Regions from separate parts of the Alteromonas sp. G4i35 genome, predicted to be linked through region 2. Evidence: predicted binding sites of a transcription regulator. Region 2 holds the regulator's gene; the other holds the start of a gene.
What was found. The regulator FliA, encoded in region 2, starts transcription of late flagellar genes. The targets are predictions, from matches to a motif close to CTAAAGNTNNNNNNNNNNNNGCCGATA.
Positions count from the first base shown of each region.

Region 1: the regulator FliA is predicted to act here: its motif matches at 5,204-5,230, upstream of ACFI6L_RS18395 (flagellar protein MotY).

Region 1 covers NZ_JBHNZD010000034.1:24,996-32,693, reverse strand. The annotation lists gene ACFI6L_RS18415 (TonB-dependent receptor) at 47-2,980, shown strand; gene ACFI6L_RS18410 (bacterioferritin-associated ferredoxin) at 3,242-3,436, opposite strand; gene ACFI6L_RS18405 (peroxiredoxin) at 3,712-4,317, shown strand; gene rnt (ribonuclease T) at 4,391-5,026, opposite strand; gene ACFI6L_RS18395 (flagellar protein MotY) at 5,368-6,240, shown strand; gene glpQ (glycerophosphodiester phosphodiesterase) at 6,278-7,474, opposite strand; gene gloA (lactoylglutathione lyase) at 7,608-7,698, opposite strand, start outside.
Region 2 covers NZ_JBHNZD010000004.1:69,274-76,971, reverse strand. The annotation lists gene ACFI6L_RS03270 (protein-glutamate methylesterase/protein-glutamine glutaminase) at 1-524, opposite strand, end outside; gene ACFI6L_RS03265 (chemotaxis protein CheA) at 553-2,787, opposite strand; gene ACFI6L_RS03260 (protein phosphatase CheZ) at 2,800-3,555, opposite strand; gene cheY (chemotaxis response regulator CheY) at 3,590-3,973, opposite strand; gene ACFI6L_RS03250 (RNA polymerase sigma factor FliA) at 4,010-4,741, opposite strand; gene ACFI6L_RS03245 (MinD/ParA family protein) at 4,738-5,604, opposite strand; gene flhF (flagellar biosynthesis protein FlhF) at 5,610-7,019, opposite strand; gene flhA (flagellar biosynthesis protein FlhA) at 7,049-7,698, opposite strand, start outside.

The sequences.
Region 1 (7,698 bases), on a different contig from region 2:
GGCCCAATGCCTTTCGCAAAAAAGAATGTGCAAATTCTCCCGTATTTTGTCCCTCTCGGCACTACACATAGCGTCCGGCTTTTTTCTTTTCATAGCACCAGCGCCAACGCTTCATGCACAAACAGACAGCCCTTCGCAATCACCCGACCAAACCGAACCAAAATTGGGTGCTTACAGCTTTTCAATACCCGCACAAAATGCTAATGAAGCGCTAACCGAACTAGCTAAACAGGCAAATACCACATTGCTTTTTCCTTTTGATTTAGCAAAAAAAGTGAAAACAAACGCATTGGAAGGTACGTTCACACTGAATGAAGCGCTGGCACAGCTTCTTGAAGGAACAGAATTGGCGGTAGTAACTGATGAAAGCGGTGCGGTAAGTATTCGTTCTCGTTCATCGTTAGTGGCGAAGGAAACACAGCCACAAGATACCGAAAAGAAAACAGACGAGGGAGGCAATGGACTTGAAAAAATTGCGGTCGTCGGTACTCGTAACTCGCCTCGAAGTGCTGTTGACTCACCAGTTCCTTTGGATGTGATTGGTTCTGAAACCCTCAACTCACAGGGAAATTCAGACGTGCTTTCTATGTTAAGCGTGATGGTTCCTTCGTTGAACGTAAACGATCAGCCCATCAATGATGCCAGTAGCCTGGTAAGGCCGGCGAACCTTAGAGGAATGTCCTCGGATCACACGCTTTTGTTGCTTAACGGAAAGCGACGCCATCGCTCTGCGGTAATCACGTTTTTAGGCGGAGGTTTATCTGACGGTGCACAAGGGCCTGATATATCGGTTATTCCTGCCTATGCGTTAAAGCAAGTCGAAGTATTGCGAGATGGTGCAGCAGCCCAGTATGGCTCAGACGCCATTGCAGGCGTGATTAACTTCGTACTTAAGGATGCTCGTGAAGGAGGGCATGTTGCGCTGAAGGTTGGCGGATACAGTGAAGGCGACGGCGAACTGTTTCAAGTGCAGTTGAATAAGGGCTTTGCTATTGGAGAAAACGGCTTTTTAAATGCAACGGCAGAGTATCGTCAGCAAAATGGCACGTCGCGCTCTGTACAGCGGGTTGATGCGCAGAACTTGATTGACCAAGGGAATGTGTTCATCGCGTCACCGTCCCAAGTATGGGGAGCGCTTGATGTTAACGAAGATATTAAACTTGCGCTAAATGCAGGCGCAGACATTTCGTCTAAATCACAATTTTACAGCTTTGCCACTGCAGCAAGAAGAGAAATAAACGGTGGTTTTTACTTTCGAAATCCGCAAACCCGAGAAGGGGTGTTCAGCCGTACCGACCCAAATACAGGGGAAAGTCGTTTGATTGTAGCCGATCTCGACGGGCTGGAAAGTGGAATTGCTTGCCCTTCTATAACCTTGTCCAGCAATAGTGTATTGCTGGACCCCTCGTATCAACTTATTGCAGATAACACAACGGCGCTTGGTGCCAACTGTTTTGCTTTCAACGAGTGGTTCCCTGGCGGTTTCACACCAAAATTTGGGGGCACGATAACGGATGCTTCTGTTGCGATGGGCGTTAAACATGAGTTACCTAATGGCTGGGCGATGGATGCCAGTGCGACATTGGGCTACAGTGACATTGAGTACACCATCTCCAATACGGTTAATCCATCGTTAGGGCCACAAACGCCAACGTCGTTTTCGCCCGGTGGTGTGTCGCAAGTAGAGCGAACGCTTAACTTAGATTTTAACAAACTCATTCAAACTATTTTCGACGATCCGGTTAGCATTGCCGTGGGCTTAGAATGGCGCAAAGAAACCTATTTTCAAAAGTCCGGCGATGAAGCGTCATATATTGCAGGCCCTTTCGCTCTAGAGCCGCCACTTGGGTTGAACCAAGGCTTTTCCATCGGTTCCAACGGTTTTCCGGGGTATCAGCCTCAAAGTGCTGGGCACTGGAGCAGAAGCAATTGGGCTGTGTACGCCGATTTGGAATTTTATGTTACCGAAGCATGGCAGTTTGGCGTGGCCACTCGTGTAGAGCATTTCAGTGATTTCGGCTCGACATTCGATGGGAAATTGAGTACTCGCTATAAACTAAATGATATTTTTGCATTACGCGGATCTGTAAACACCGGTTTTAAGGCGCCAACAGTAGGGCAGAGTAATGTTATCAACGTAACTACCGCCTACGGTGTTAACGGTTTGGAAGACCAAGCAACGCTGCCTCCAACTGATCTTATCTCACTGCAACTAGGCGCAACTCCACTGACGCCTGAAGAATCGGTGAACTTTAGCCTTGGGCTAGTTATGCAGGCAAGCGAGAACTTTTTTGCAACGCTCGACTATTTCAATATTCGCCTTTCTGATCGTATTAGTACGACATCTGCAATTCCGTTAACCGACGACGACATTAGTGCGCTTATTGCCCAAGGGCGTCCAGATGCGGCGAAATATAATGCTGCAAAGTATTTTACTAATGACTTTGACACAAAAACTCAGGGTGTTGATTTAGTTGTTAACTACAATTTTGCGCTAGCTGATTGGTCAAATTCTTTACTTCTTGCCTTCAACTGGACAGACACACAAGTAGAGCGGGTTACACTTTATCCTGCGCAAGTGGGGGACGAAATACGGCTTCTACCTAATCTAACACAGGCAAGAATTCGCATGCTGGAAGATAACTTGCCTGCTCATCGAGGCAGTATCACGCTGGAGCAATCGAAAGGAAATTGGGCATTTACTTGGCGGCTTAACTATTACGGTGAGTTTTATGAAGACCATCTTGATGCGTCCGCAGGCATGGACATATACGGCAATGCGTTAACCACATTCGATGCCCAAGTTGCATGGAAAGTACTGCCTCAAACACAAGTTACCCTCGGCGCCCAAAATCTGTTTGACTCGCTGCCTAATGAAAATCCTTTTCAAGGTGAAGTTGGCGCACTCTACCCACCTACATCGCCTAGCGGTATCAATGGGGCTTTCTACTATGCAGGCATTGAGTACACCTTTAACTAGGGCATGCTTCAGCAAAGCTACGTAGTTAAATGGCGCGCTGCACTCATTGAGAGTAAGAAAATGAGCCTAGCTCTGAGTTTGAAAGGACAACAACCTATCGTTTTAGGTGACGATGTGAATGTTACTTAGGTAATTAAACTAGAATATGACTTAGGTCACTTAAAGGAATAATCGTGATAATAAATATGGTATTTAAAGTCTAGCCAAGGATGCTAAGAGCGATGACGTTGCGTTTTAAGAATACGCGGGTTGGCTAATTGCCTAGCCAACGTCTTTGAATAGGGACTCATCGACGATAGTTTGGTCAATGATCTGTTGCGCCATGTTGATGCACTTACCGCATTGTGAGCCAAGCTCTAAATGTTGACGTAACTCTCGCATATTTCCCACACCGTTTTCTTCAACCGCTGCGCGAATGCTTTTATCAGTTACCCCATAGCACATGCAAACAAACATTAAACGTACTCCAAATGAATCTGTAAATGATAATAATTGTTATTCTTTGCTTTAGCAAGTGGATAATGACAAATTTAATACAAGGTAATTGAAGAAAGACTGAACAGTGTGGGGTGATGTTAAGCGGTTATTGGTATGATCAGTAAAAAAACTCGTTGTTTAATATTGTTATTTCCATATTCGTACCTATTTTCTTTGAAGGAAATTTCTTATCAAAGTGGTTACGCAACGTAATCACTTCTATTATTACAATCCAAATATAAATGGAGAGACTCATGAGTGTATTAGTTGGCCGTCCAGCACCTGACTTTACTGCAGCAGCGGTACTTGGTAGTGGTGAAATTGTTGACACTTTCACACTAAGTGAAGCAATCAAGGGCAAGAAAGCTGTTGTATTCTTCTACCCACTAGATTTTACGTTTGTTTGCCCGTCAGAGCTTATCGCCTTTGACAAGCGTTTCGACGAGTTCAAAAAGCGTGGTGTTGAAGTGATCGGTGTTTCAATCGACTCTCAGTTCTCACACAATGCGTGGAGAAACACTCCGGTAAATCAAGGTGGTATTGGTCCGGTTAAGTACACCCTTGTTGCTGACGTTAAGCACGACATCTGCCAGGCATACGATGTTGAGCACCCAGAAGATGGCGTTGCGTTCCGTGGTTCATTCCTAATCGACGAAGAAGGTATGGTACGTCATCAGGTAATCAATGACCTTCCACTTGGCCGTAACGTTGATGAAATGCTGCGCATGGTTGATGCACTAGCATTCCACCAAGAGCATGGTGAAGTTTGCCCAGCGGGTTGGACTGAAGGTAAAGCTGGTATGGATGCGTCGCCTGAAGGTGTTGCTAAGTACCTATCTGAAGAAGCAGACAAGCTATAAGCTAAACTGTTTAAAGATTATAAAAAAACAGCGCCTTTTGGCGCTGTTTTTGTTTATATCAGTTTGAATAAAACTACTCTTTATTTTCTACAGGCCATCCGCCGAGCGCTTTATAGCGATTTACCATATAGCAAAATAGCTCGGTGGTCTTTTGGGCGTCATACAGCGCACTGTGCGCTTCACTTTGGTCAAATGCGATCCCCGCTGCACGGCATGCTTTTACCAAAACCGTTTGGCCTAAGGCCAATCCAGCAAGGCTGGTGGTGTCAAATGAAACAAACGGATGGAACGGCGTGCGTTTTATATTGCAGCGTTCTATCGCGGCATTGACGAAACTCTGATCGAACGTTGCATTGTGAGCAACAATAACTGAACGTTGGCAGTCTGCATTTTTTTGCGCCTTGCGGATGCCTTTACATAAGTCCTTCATGGCTTCGCTTTCTTCAATAGCCCCTCGCAATGCACAATTAGGGTCGATGCCATTAAATTCTAAGGCTGCTGGCTCTAGGTTAGCGCCCTCAAAGGGGTCAATGTGATAATGAAAAGTTTGATCAGGATGAAGTATACCGTTTTCATCCATTTTCACCGTTACCGCGGCTAATTCTAACAGGGCGTCAGTGCCTGCATTAAATCCGGCTGTTTCAACGTCGATAACAACGGGAAAGTAACCTCGAAAGCGCTGGGAGAGAAGGGGCGGGTTGGCAGACATAAACACTCTTGTAAGACTCGATTGCGTTAATTGGTTGGTGACTAAAATGCGTACCAACCTGCGAAGCATATTGCGTAAAAGAATTATCGCAAGGATACTCTCGAGTTGCCAGTTGCAATTTATAAACTGTTAAATCAGGGGTCTAGCAAAAGTACAAAACGCGAATGGTATTAAACGCTAAACTTTTCTACAATTTGGACGATAATCAAATTAAGCGTGGAAAAATCATTAGGCACATTTCTTCTTTTTGTGTGAGCTAATTTGATTCATTATGTTCGGTAATTTGTGCACGTAGTGTTGTCTTTTACCTGTGTTAGTCTGATTTTCGTTATGGTGTCGAAATGGTGTCGAAATTAAAATATATCGCTTTATTGGGGATGCTGGGGTCATTGTCTTCCCACGCTGCCATGCGGCAATATTCTGCAACCATAGAAAGCTCCAACTGGCGAATAGACAAAGACACGCGACTTCAGTGTACCTTGAACCACGAACTACCCGGTTATGGCGAAGCCATGTTCACGAGCTCAGCGTCGAAGCAGCTTAATATGGAATTCGAACTGGACATGTATTTGCTGCCAAGCAAATTTGATATGGCTGCTGTTTATTCTGTACCACCTAAATGGATGCCCGGCGTTGCGCCTAAAACCATTGCCGACATGTCTATTCGTAAACAGTACAATGGCGACCTTCCGCAGGATGCGGCTTGGACTATGTTGTCTGAATTAGAAAAAGGCTTTTGGCCCACAATCTATTACCAAGACTGGTATAACAAATACGACCAAGTTAGTGTGGCATTAAATGCTAGCAACTTCTCTGGTGTGTATCGTGAATTTGTGAAGTGTGTATCGAACTTATTGCCCTTCGGTTTTGATGACATTGCCTACACGGTATTGTCGTATCAAAACAACAGTACAGAGCTAACCAAATATTCGCAGAAGCGCTTAACCATGATAGGTGAATACTTAAAAGAAGACAGCGAGCTTGAGCTTGTGCTTCTTGATGGTTACACCGATAGCTACGGTGGTCGCTATAATAATGAACAGTTGTCTATTCGACGTGCTAACGAAGTAAAAAGCTATTTGACTACGCTAGGTGTACCTGAAGATCGAATTCAGTTAACAGGCCACGGTGAGAAACGCCATATTGCGCCAAACGATACGCGAGAAAGCCGCGCCCAAAACAGACGCGTGGTGGTGCGACTTTCAAAATCCTAGGCGCTAATTATCGCGCCTACACTCGCTTTAAAATGCGTTAGTTTAATTTTTCTCGCCACCTTAATACCGGTACTAAATGATCGGTGAAAACACCGTCAGCACCTACCACCTTGTCTAAAACTTCCAAGACTTGCTCTGAACTCAAACCTGCTGGTAGTGCATCATGTCGGTAGGTGTAGGGGTGGATTGTCAGGTTATTTTCGTGGGCGTAGGCAATCCATGCCGCGGCTTCTATTTTTCCTTGAGTCATCGCTTCATTATCGAGTAAATGGCCTAACCAAGGGCCTATGCCATCGGTATACAACGCAACCTGCTGCATGCCTTCCTGAGTGCGCAGCCAGTTATAATCTGTGTCGCTTTCGCCCCAGTCGTTTTCGCCGATCAGCATCACAACTTTGCCTTTATAGCCCAGGGTTTCACGAATGCGCTTAACTTCGTTAAAATCGAAGCATTGCAGGTAGCTATTACCGGTCTCTCCACCAAACCCGTAAGCATTTAAAGCATCTACAACGATTTTACTGGCATCAACGCCTTCTTTAATGTGAAAGGCAGGGGACTTTACTTCAGGATAAACGCCGACAGATGTTCCAAATTGGCGATTTAGCTCGCTGATTAGCTCAAAGTGTTCATTTAACGTGGCAACTTTAAAATTAGCATGCGTGCCGCGGTACCTATCTTTAAAAACTTGCTTCCCGTCACTGTTAGCGCGCTCGTGTACCCGCAGTTGTCGCAGTTCTTCAAGAGTAAAATCACGCGCGTAATAGCGTCCGTCATCGCGGTGGCGTGCAGGAAACACATCTTCTATATTGGTGACCGTTTCTAAGTGGATGTCGTGTAGCACAACGGGTATGTCGTCTTTAGTGATAACAACATCTTGTTCAATAAAATCGGGGCCCAGAGAAAAGGCGAGGGTAGCTGCTTCAAGGGTATGCTCAGGTAAATAGCCCGACGCGCCGCGATGGGCTATCACGGTAAAGTGCGTTTCAACATTTTCTTGTGTGTCAGCGTGTGTTTGCGCACTCTCGTTATTTGCAGCCATGACGGAAAACGTACTGCCAGCAGCAACTGCACCGGTAAAAGCGACAAACAACGCTGGCAGAATAGCGGCCAGTTTTACTTTTGGCTTACTGCGCAAGCTTATATTGTGCGCCGCTCGAGGCTTCCGACTTATCGCTGTTCTAGATTGGCTTTTGTTTTTATCATTTTGCGAAAATAATAAGCGGTTACGTAGCATGTAGTATCACTCCATGTGGTTTTTATCGTTTTTTCCAGAGCCGCACGTTTTTAAGTTGAAAGTTTGGCGACTTAAGCGTTCAAATCGCTTTGACTACGCTGGCTGCATCTTCAGTTCTTGTTTTTGAGCCATTTCATAGCGAAATGGATTTATTTTGTATGAGTTCTATTGCATACCCATCGGGGTCGCGAACAAAAGCAATAACTGTGGAACCGCCTTTTACT
Region 2 (7,698 bases):
GGTTGTTTAGCTGCGACTTTATGCCCTGATAGCAACCCTGATGTTTTAAAAAACGCCTGCTTTGGCGCATTATCAGGAAGCTTTCTTGCCTCTGTAGAGCGAAACGACGGACGCTTAAGACCAATACCACGACGCGCTATTAAGCGTACTTTTGTACACAACAAGCGCGATGCGTCTTTTCTGTCCTGCGCGATATCTTCAAATTTCTTAGGTAAGAAATCGAGCGCGCCCGCTTCTAACGCATCTAATGTCGCTTGCGCACCATGATGCGTAAGCGAAGAAAACATAAGAATAGGTGTAGGCCGTTTGTCCATTATGGCCTTTACAGCTGAAATGCCGTCCATGACAGGCATTTCAACATCCATCGTTATCACATCCGGCTTAAGCGCTTCTGCTTTTTCAAGTGCATCGCGCCCATTTCTCGCTTCCCCAACAACTTCAAGTTCCCTATCGCCATCGAGTATTTCTTTTACTCGACGACGATAAAAAGTCGAGTCGTCCACGACAAGGACTTTAAAGACCATGGATTATTATTCCTGTTAATTCATCGCCTTACTTGATGGGTTTACGCGCATACCGTTTAAGCAGGCTCGGAATATCTAAAATTAGTGCAATTCCACCGTCTGATGTAATCGTGGCTCCCGCCATACCAGGCGTGCCTTGCAATAATGCATCAAGAGGTTTAATAACCACTTCTTCTTGGCCTATTAGCGCGTCTACTACGAATCCTACTTGTTGTGTACCAATTTGCACTACAACAACGTGTCCCTTTTCTCTATCGATGTTTTTGGGACCTCGAATCAACCATTCACCAAGGAAGAACAACGGAATTGCTTTTGAACGAACTATCATTGTTAGCTGGCCATCGACCGTGTTGGTCTTTTTGATGTCCATATTTATTATTTCGTTCACCGCACCTAATGGTAACGCAAAGGTTTGTTTTCCTACAACAATCATTAGCGTCGGAAGAATGGCTAGCGTTAGCGGAACTTTGATATCCAGTCGCGTGCCTTTTCCTAGCTGTGAATCTATGTTCACGGTGCCGTTAAGTTGGTTAATTTTGGTCTTAACCACGTCCATGCCCACACCGCGACCAGAAATATCACTAATTTCTGTTTTGGTTGAGAACCCTGGCGCGAATATCAAGTTAAACGCTTCAACATCCGACATACGTGCAGCTGCGTCTGCGTCTAGTACACCGCGACTAATAGCAATTTCTTTAAGCTTTTCAGGATCCATTCCTTTACCATCATCTTCGATGGTTAGAAGAATATGATCGCCTTCTTGAGATGCCGATAGCTGAACCGTACCCATGCGCGGTTTACCCGCTGCAGCACGGTCATCAGGCATTTCAATACCATGGTCGACGGAGTTTCTCACCAAATGCACAAGTGGATCGGCCAGTGCTTCAACCAGGTTTTTGTCTAAATCAGTTTCCTCACCCACAAGCTCAAGGGTTATTTCTTTCTTCAAGCTTCTAGCGAGGTCTCGAACAACGCGAGGGAAACGACCAAACACCTTCTTGATAGGTTGCATGCGGGTTTTCATTACCGCACCTTGCAAGTCGCCCGTTACCACATCTAAGTTGGCAATGGCTTTGGACATGCTTTCGTCGTTACTGTTGATACCCAAGCTTATTAGCCTGTTTCTCACTAGTACAAGCTCGCCCACCATGTTCATAATTTGGTCAAGGCGCTTGGTATCTACACGTACTGTAGTCTCAGCAGGAGGCGCAGCTGGTGCCGCCTTCTTCTCATCTTTTTTAGGCGCTGCTTTTGGTGCAGCAGGTGCGCTTGCTTTAGCTGGCGCTGCGGCGCTAGGAGCAGGCGTCGATTTTGGCGCAGCTGGCGCTGCTTGTTTCGCTTTTTGAACCGCTTCTGTTGCTGCCTTATCTACAGGAGGCTCTGGCGCCTTTGAAACGGCTCCCTGCTTGGTAGGCCCTTGCCCTGAGCCATGTAGTTGGTCAAGCAGTGCTTCAAATTCGTCATCGGTGATTTCTTCATCATCAGCTGCACTCGGCGTAACTGGTGCTGGAGCTGGTGTATTTGCCGTTGGCGCAGCTTCTTCACCACCAAACTTGCCTTTGCCGTGTAAATCATCAAGCAGCGCTTCAAATTCTTCGTCGGTGATATCGTCGTTATCACTAGCGGCAGCAGGTGCAGCAGCCTTTGCAGGTTCGCTTTTAGCCGCTGAGGACTGTCCTGGTGCCCCAGAGCCATGAAGCTCATCAAGCAGCGCTTCAAACTCATCTTCAGTGATTTCGTCAATACCGCCGCCATCACCAGAACTTGGTGCCTGTGCAGTAGGCTCTTCAACAACTAATTCTGGCTCTTCAATCGCGGGCTCAGGTTCTGACGCCGGCGCGCTTTGTTCACCAAAAATATTCTCATCTGGAGATTCCGGGCGACTTAGTTTGTGTAACAAGTCTACTAGGTGTGCATCTGCTGGCTCTAATGGATCCCGAGCTTTCACTCGTTCAAACATTTCAACCACAACATCTGTGGCTTGCAGAATAATATCCATCAGTTCAGGGGTTAGTGTTCGTTGACCGTTACGCATTACGTCAAAGACGTTTTCCGCACCGTGACAAATTTCTACTAACTCGGTAAGAGACAGGAACCCTGCTCCCCCTTTAACTGTGTGATAACCACGGAAAATTGCATTCAGCAAATCCGCATCTTCAGGATTGTTCTCAAGATCAACGAGCTGTTCTTGTAATTGTTCAAGTATCTCTCCAGCCTCAACTAGAAAGTCCTGTAATATATCCTCGTCAACATCAAACGACATGCGCCCGCTCCCCTAAAAACCTAAGCTAGACAGAAGATCATCTACATCATCTTGGCCTGACACGACGTCGTCGCGCTTATCGGCATCAATGATAGGGCCTTCTGCCTCTACACCATCAACCTTATCGGCCTTAACGCTAGATGGTTTAGTTTGTTCTGCACCGTCGCGTTCACCAAACATGGTAAGCATGTTAACTAAGCTGTCTTCCACTTCTTTAACCAAGTCGATAACGCGGCGAATAACCTGACCAGTTAAGTCTTGATAACCTTGAGCCATCAATACTTCTGTAAGTAACTGTGTAAGTTTAGCTGACTGTGCCGAACCTTCTTCCAACAATTCGTCTAAGTCTGCGCATAAAGCCTTGAATTCACCCAACTCTATTTGGCGATTCATCAGCTTCTTCCACTCAGGCATAACCTTTTCGATGCGCGCCGACAGCATTTCAGCTATAGGCATGCTCGCTTCAACGGCATCCATAGTAGTATTAGCAGCTTTTTCAGTTTCTTCAATTACGTAGGTTAGGCGGGATTGTGCATCGGGAATATCATCGGTCGCGAGATTTTTAATGCGGTCGTCTATTTGGAAATTATTCAGCGCGTCATGGAGCTGACGCGTCAGTTTCCCTACTTCGGCAAATAACTCAACGTTTTCTTTCATTGAGGCCGCTTCTAATAGGGCATTGGCTGAAGCGTTGTCACCCTCTTCAAGGTAGGTGACAAGCTGTTTTGCTTCTTCCAACGAAATTGGAACGTTTACATTCGTTGACATCCAGTAAACCTCATTTCTCTGGTGAGCGTCTGGATCAACCTAAACGTTCGAATATTTTATCTAATTTTTCTTTAAGTGTTGCTGCAGTGAACGGCTTAACAACGTAGCCATTAACACCTGCTTGCGCGGCGGCAACAATTTGCTCTTTCTTCGCTTCAGCAGTAACCATAAGTACTGGTAGGTGCTTGAGCTTGTCATCGGCTCTAATCGCGCGAAGCAAGTCAATACCCTGCATTCCAGGCATGTTCCAATCGGTAACTACGAAATCGAAATCACCTTGCTGCAACATAGGCAATGCAGTACTTCCGTCATCCGCTTCCTGGATGTTGGAAAAACCCAAATCTTTAAGTAGGTTTTTGATGATACGTCTCATGGTAGAAAAATCATCGACCACGAGAATTTTCATGCTTTTGTCCAAAATAGCCTCCAGTGAGGGGTTAATTGTTATTAATTTCTATTCTTCGTCAGCTTGCCACGACTTCATTCGTGATTTGAGTTTTAACATGGCCTGACTGTGAATTTGACTGACTCTCGATTCACTTACATCAAGAACCTCACCAATTTCTCTTAGGTTCAGCTCTTCATCATAATACAGCGAAAGTACAATCGCTTCTCTTTCAGGTAATGTCGTAATTGCATGGGCAAGCGCTTTTTGGAAAGCGCCTTGCATCAAATCTTCCAGTGGTGCGTCGCTACCTCGATTTTGCTCTGTCGAAATAACATCTTCTGACACACCTAAATCTTCAATACCTACCAGCTTTCCGGCATTTACTTCATTAAGCATTTGGTGATAGTCCTGCAAGCTTACATTAAGCTTATCAGCAATATCAGAATCTCTAGCATCGCGGCCTGTTTCGCTTTCTACTTGCGAAATTGCTTCAGTGATCGCTCGGCCATTTCGATGAACTGAACGCGGTGTCCAATCCCCTTTGCGAATTTCATCTAGCATAGCACCGCGAATGCGAATGCCGGCAAACGTTTCAAAGCTGGCTCCTTTTGAACCATCAAAGTTTCGCGCGGCTTCTAATAATCCAATCATGCCTGATTGAATTAAATCGTCTACAAGAACACTAGCCGGCAATCGCGCTATCAAGTGATGCGCTATACGCTTAACCAATGGCGCATGTCTTTCGACTAACTGCGCTTTATCGGTTTGTTGTTGATAAGCGGCTGCCTTGCTGTTCAACGCTGACTTCCTACGGCTTTTTCTGCAACTAATTGTTCAATGAAAAACTCTAAATGGCCACCTGGCTGCGCTGGAATAGGCCATGTTAAGGCTTTACTCGCCAACTGTGTTATTGCAACGGCTGCCGGTGAACCTGGGTAAGCATCGACAATGGCTGTTTGTTTACGCACTGCTTTACGAATGTTCTCGTCAAACGGTACTGTCGCCACTAATTCTAGTGCAACATCTAAAAAACGCCCTGTCACTTTGCTTAATTTACTAAATAGCTCTTGGCCTTCTCGCACGTCGCGCACCATATTAGCCACAACTTTGAAGCGGAAAACACCGTGCTCTCTATTCAGAATTTTTATCAATGCATACGCATCTGTCAATGAAGTAGGCTCGTCACACACAACGACCATGATGTCTTGTGAGGCTTTTGAAAAGCTCAACACCATGTCTGAAATACCTGCCGCTGTATCAACGATAAGCACGTCAATTTGCGAGCGCAGCTCACTAAAGGCACGAATTAGGCCAGCGTGTTGCGTTGGCGACAATTCTGCCATCGACTGCGTGCCTGATGTGGCAGGGGCAATCTTTATTCCGTGCGGACCGGTCACTAATACTTCATCAAGTGTACATTCGCCGGAAAGCACGTGGGATAAGTTTTTCTCAACACGCAAACCTAACATAACGTCTACGTTAGCAAGACCGAGGTCCGCATCGAGAACCATTACACGTTTACCTTGCTTCGCCATGGCGATAGCGGTGTTCAATGTAATGTTTGTTTTACCTACGCCACCTTTGCCACCGGTGACGGCGATTACTTTGATTAACCGTGATTGCTTCATTTTTCTTAAGCTACTCGCTTGGTCGTCAATCATACTGCTTATGCTGTTTTAATTGCGTTGTTACCACTAGTATGATTCAAACCGTACTTTTTATAAAGCTTTGCAGCAGCGGAAACCAAAGATTTCGCTTCTGCAATCTTAATGTCTTCAGGTACTTTTTGACCATCGGTGACATAACTAACCGGTAATTGGTATTCAACCGCTGCACTAAGCACCTCTCCTAAAGAGTAGCACTCATCTAACTTTGTGAAAATACAGCCACTTAGTTCAATATCATCATACGCTTGAATGATTCTCTGCAACGCAGGATATTGCGTATTTGCTTGCGCTACCAAATATTTTTTAACATTTGGCATTTGTCCGTTATCAAACTGCTTAATTTGTTTAATTAATCGACTATCTCTTTGACTAAATCCAGCCGTATCAATCAATACTAGTCGCTTATGACGAAGTTGGAATAATAAATCCGCAAGTTCTTCACTAGTCTGCGCTTTTCTCACCGTGCAGCCAATAATCTTTCCGTATGTCGCTAGCTGCTCATAGGCGGCAATTCTATACGTATCGATGGTAATCATCGCAACCGACTCTGCACCGTATTTCTGCGCATAGCGGGCAGCAAGTTTCGCAACGGTAGTTGTTTTACCGGTACCTGTTGGTCCTACTAATGCAACAGCACCTTGTGCGCTAAGTATATCGTTTCCTGTCACATTTATGCGATTAGCCAATAGGTTAAGAAGATATACCCATGCATCTCGTTCGTTGTAATGTGACGGCGTATAGCTAATAAGCTGTTTCGCTAACGCGTTGCTTAACCCCATATCGGTTAAACGGGTGATTAGATATTGATGAACAGGTTTTTGACGTTTGTTCTTAGCTTCCATCAAGTCGGCCACTTGATATTGCAATACATCGCGAAGAGACGCTAGCTCTTCCTTGATTTGCGCAAGCTCCGCTGACTGCGTCACAGAGGTATCATCCATACTTGACGCTTGATGCTCTGGGAAAGCGTTCTGACGAACTGGTTCATGAGAAGACTGCTGGGCTTCTACGTCGTCAATAAAGGCTTCTGAGAAGTCTAAGTGCGAAGCAATTTCATTGGCGTGCTTAGCATTCGCTGTCATTGGTTGGTTAGGTTGCGCAGGACTCGCCACGCCATTATTTCCACCGTGCTGCTTTTCTAGCAGTGCTTTAAGGCTATCAGGACCGTCGTCACCAATGATTTCGCTCAAGCTAGGCACTGCCTTTTGACCGGGTGTTTTTGCAGCGGCTTGTGGAGACGCTTTCGGCGTAAGCAACTTCGCTTCAGGCTCTTTGTCGTAGGCTGCGACAAGCTCAATACCGTCAGCAACTTTGCGATTTGACATGATCACAGCGTCACTGCCCAATTCAGCTTTAACTTGGCTTAACGCCTCACGCATATCTTTGCCGAAGAAACGTCTAATTTTCATTGCAACCTCTCCAATCACCCAGTGTCAGATTATTGACCGACCGAACTGACTATTTTTATTTGTTTGTCGTCAGGCACTTCTTGGTAAGACAGAACATGAAGCCCAACAACCGAATATTTTAAGAAGCGAGACAGAACGGGTCGTAGCATGCCTGAGGTAAGGAGTACTGCAGGCTCTCCTTCTAACTCTTGCTGCTGACTGGCTTGCTGCAATGATTTTTGCAGCTTGTCTGCCAGACCTGGTTCTATGCCAGCGCCATCTTCGCCACCTGCTTGAAGTGACTGGTGCAACATCTGTTCCAACTCTGGCGCCAAGGTTATGACAGGTATCTCTTTTGCACCTTGAGTAATTTCTTGGACAATTAAACGTTTAAGGGCAATACGCACTGCAGACACTAAAACATCGGGGTCTTGGCTGCGCGTGCCGTACTCACTGAGTGTTTGCACGATTGTACGCATATCGCGAATAGGCACGCCTTCAAACAATAAGGTTTGCAGTACTTTCACGACGGTGCTTAGCGGAAGAATGTCTGGTACTAATCCTTCAACCAGTTTCGGATGCTGCTTGGCAAGCATATCAAGAAGTTGTTGCGCTTCCTCGTGCCCTAATAATTGATATGCATTGTTAGAGAGTAATTGGCTTAAATGGGTCGCTACAACGGTCGCAGCGTCTACTACTG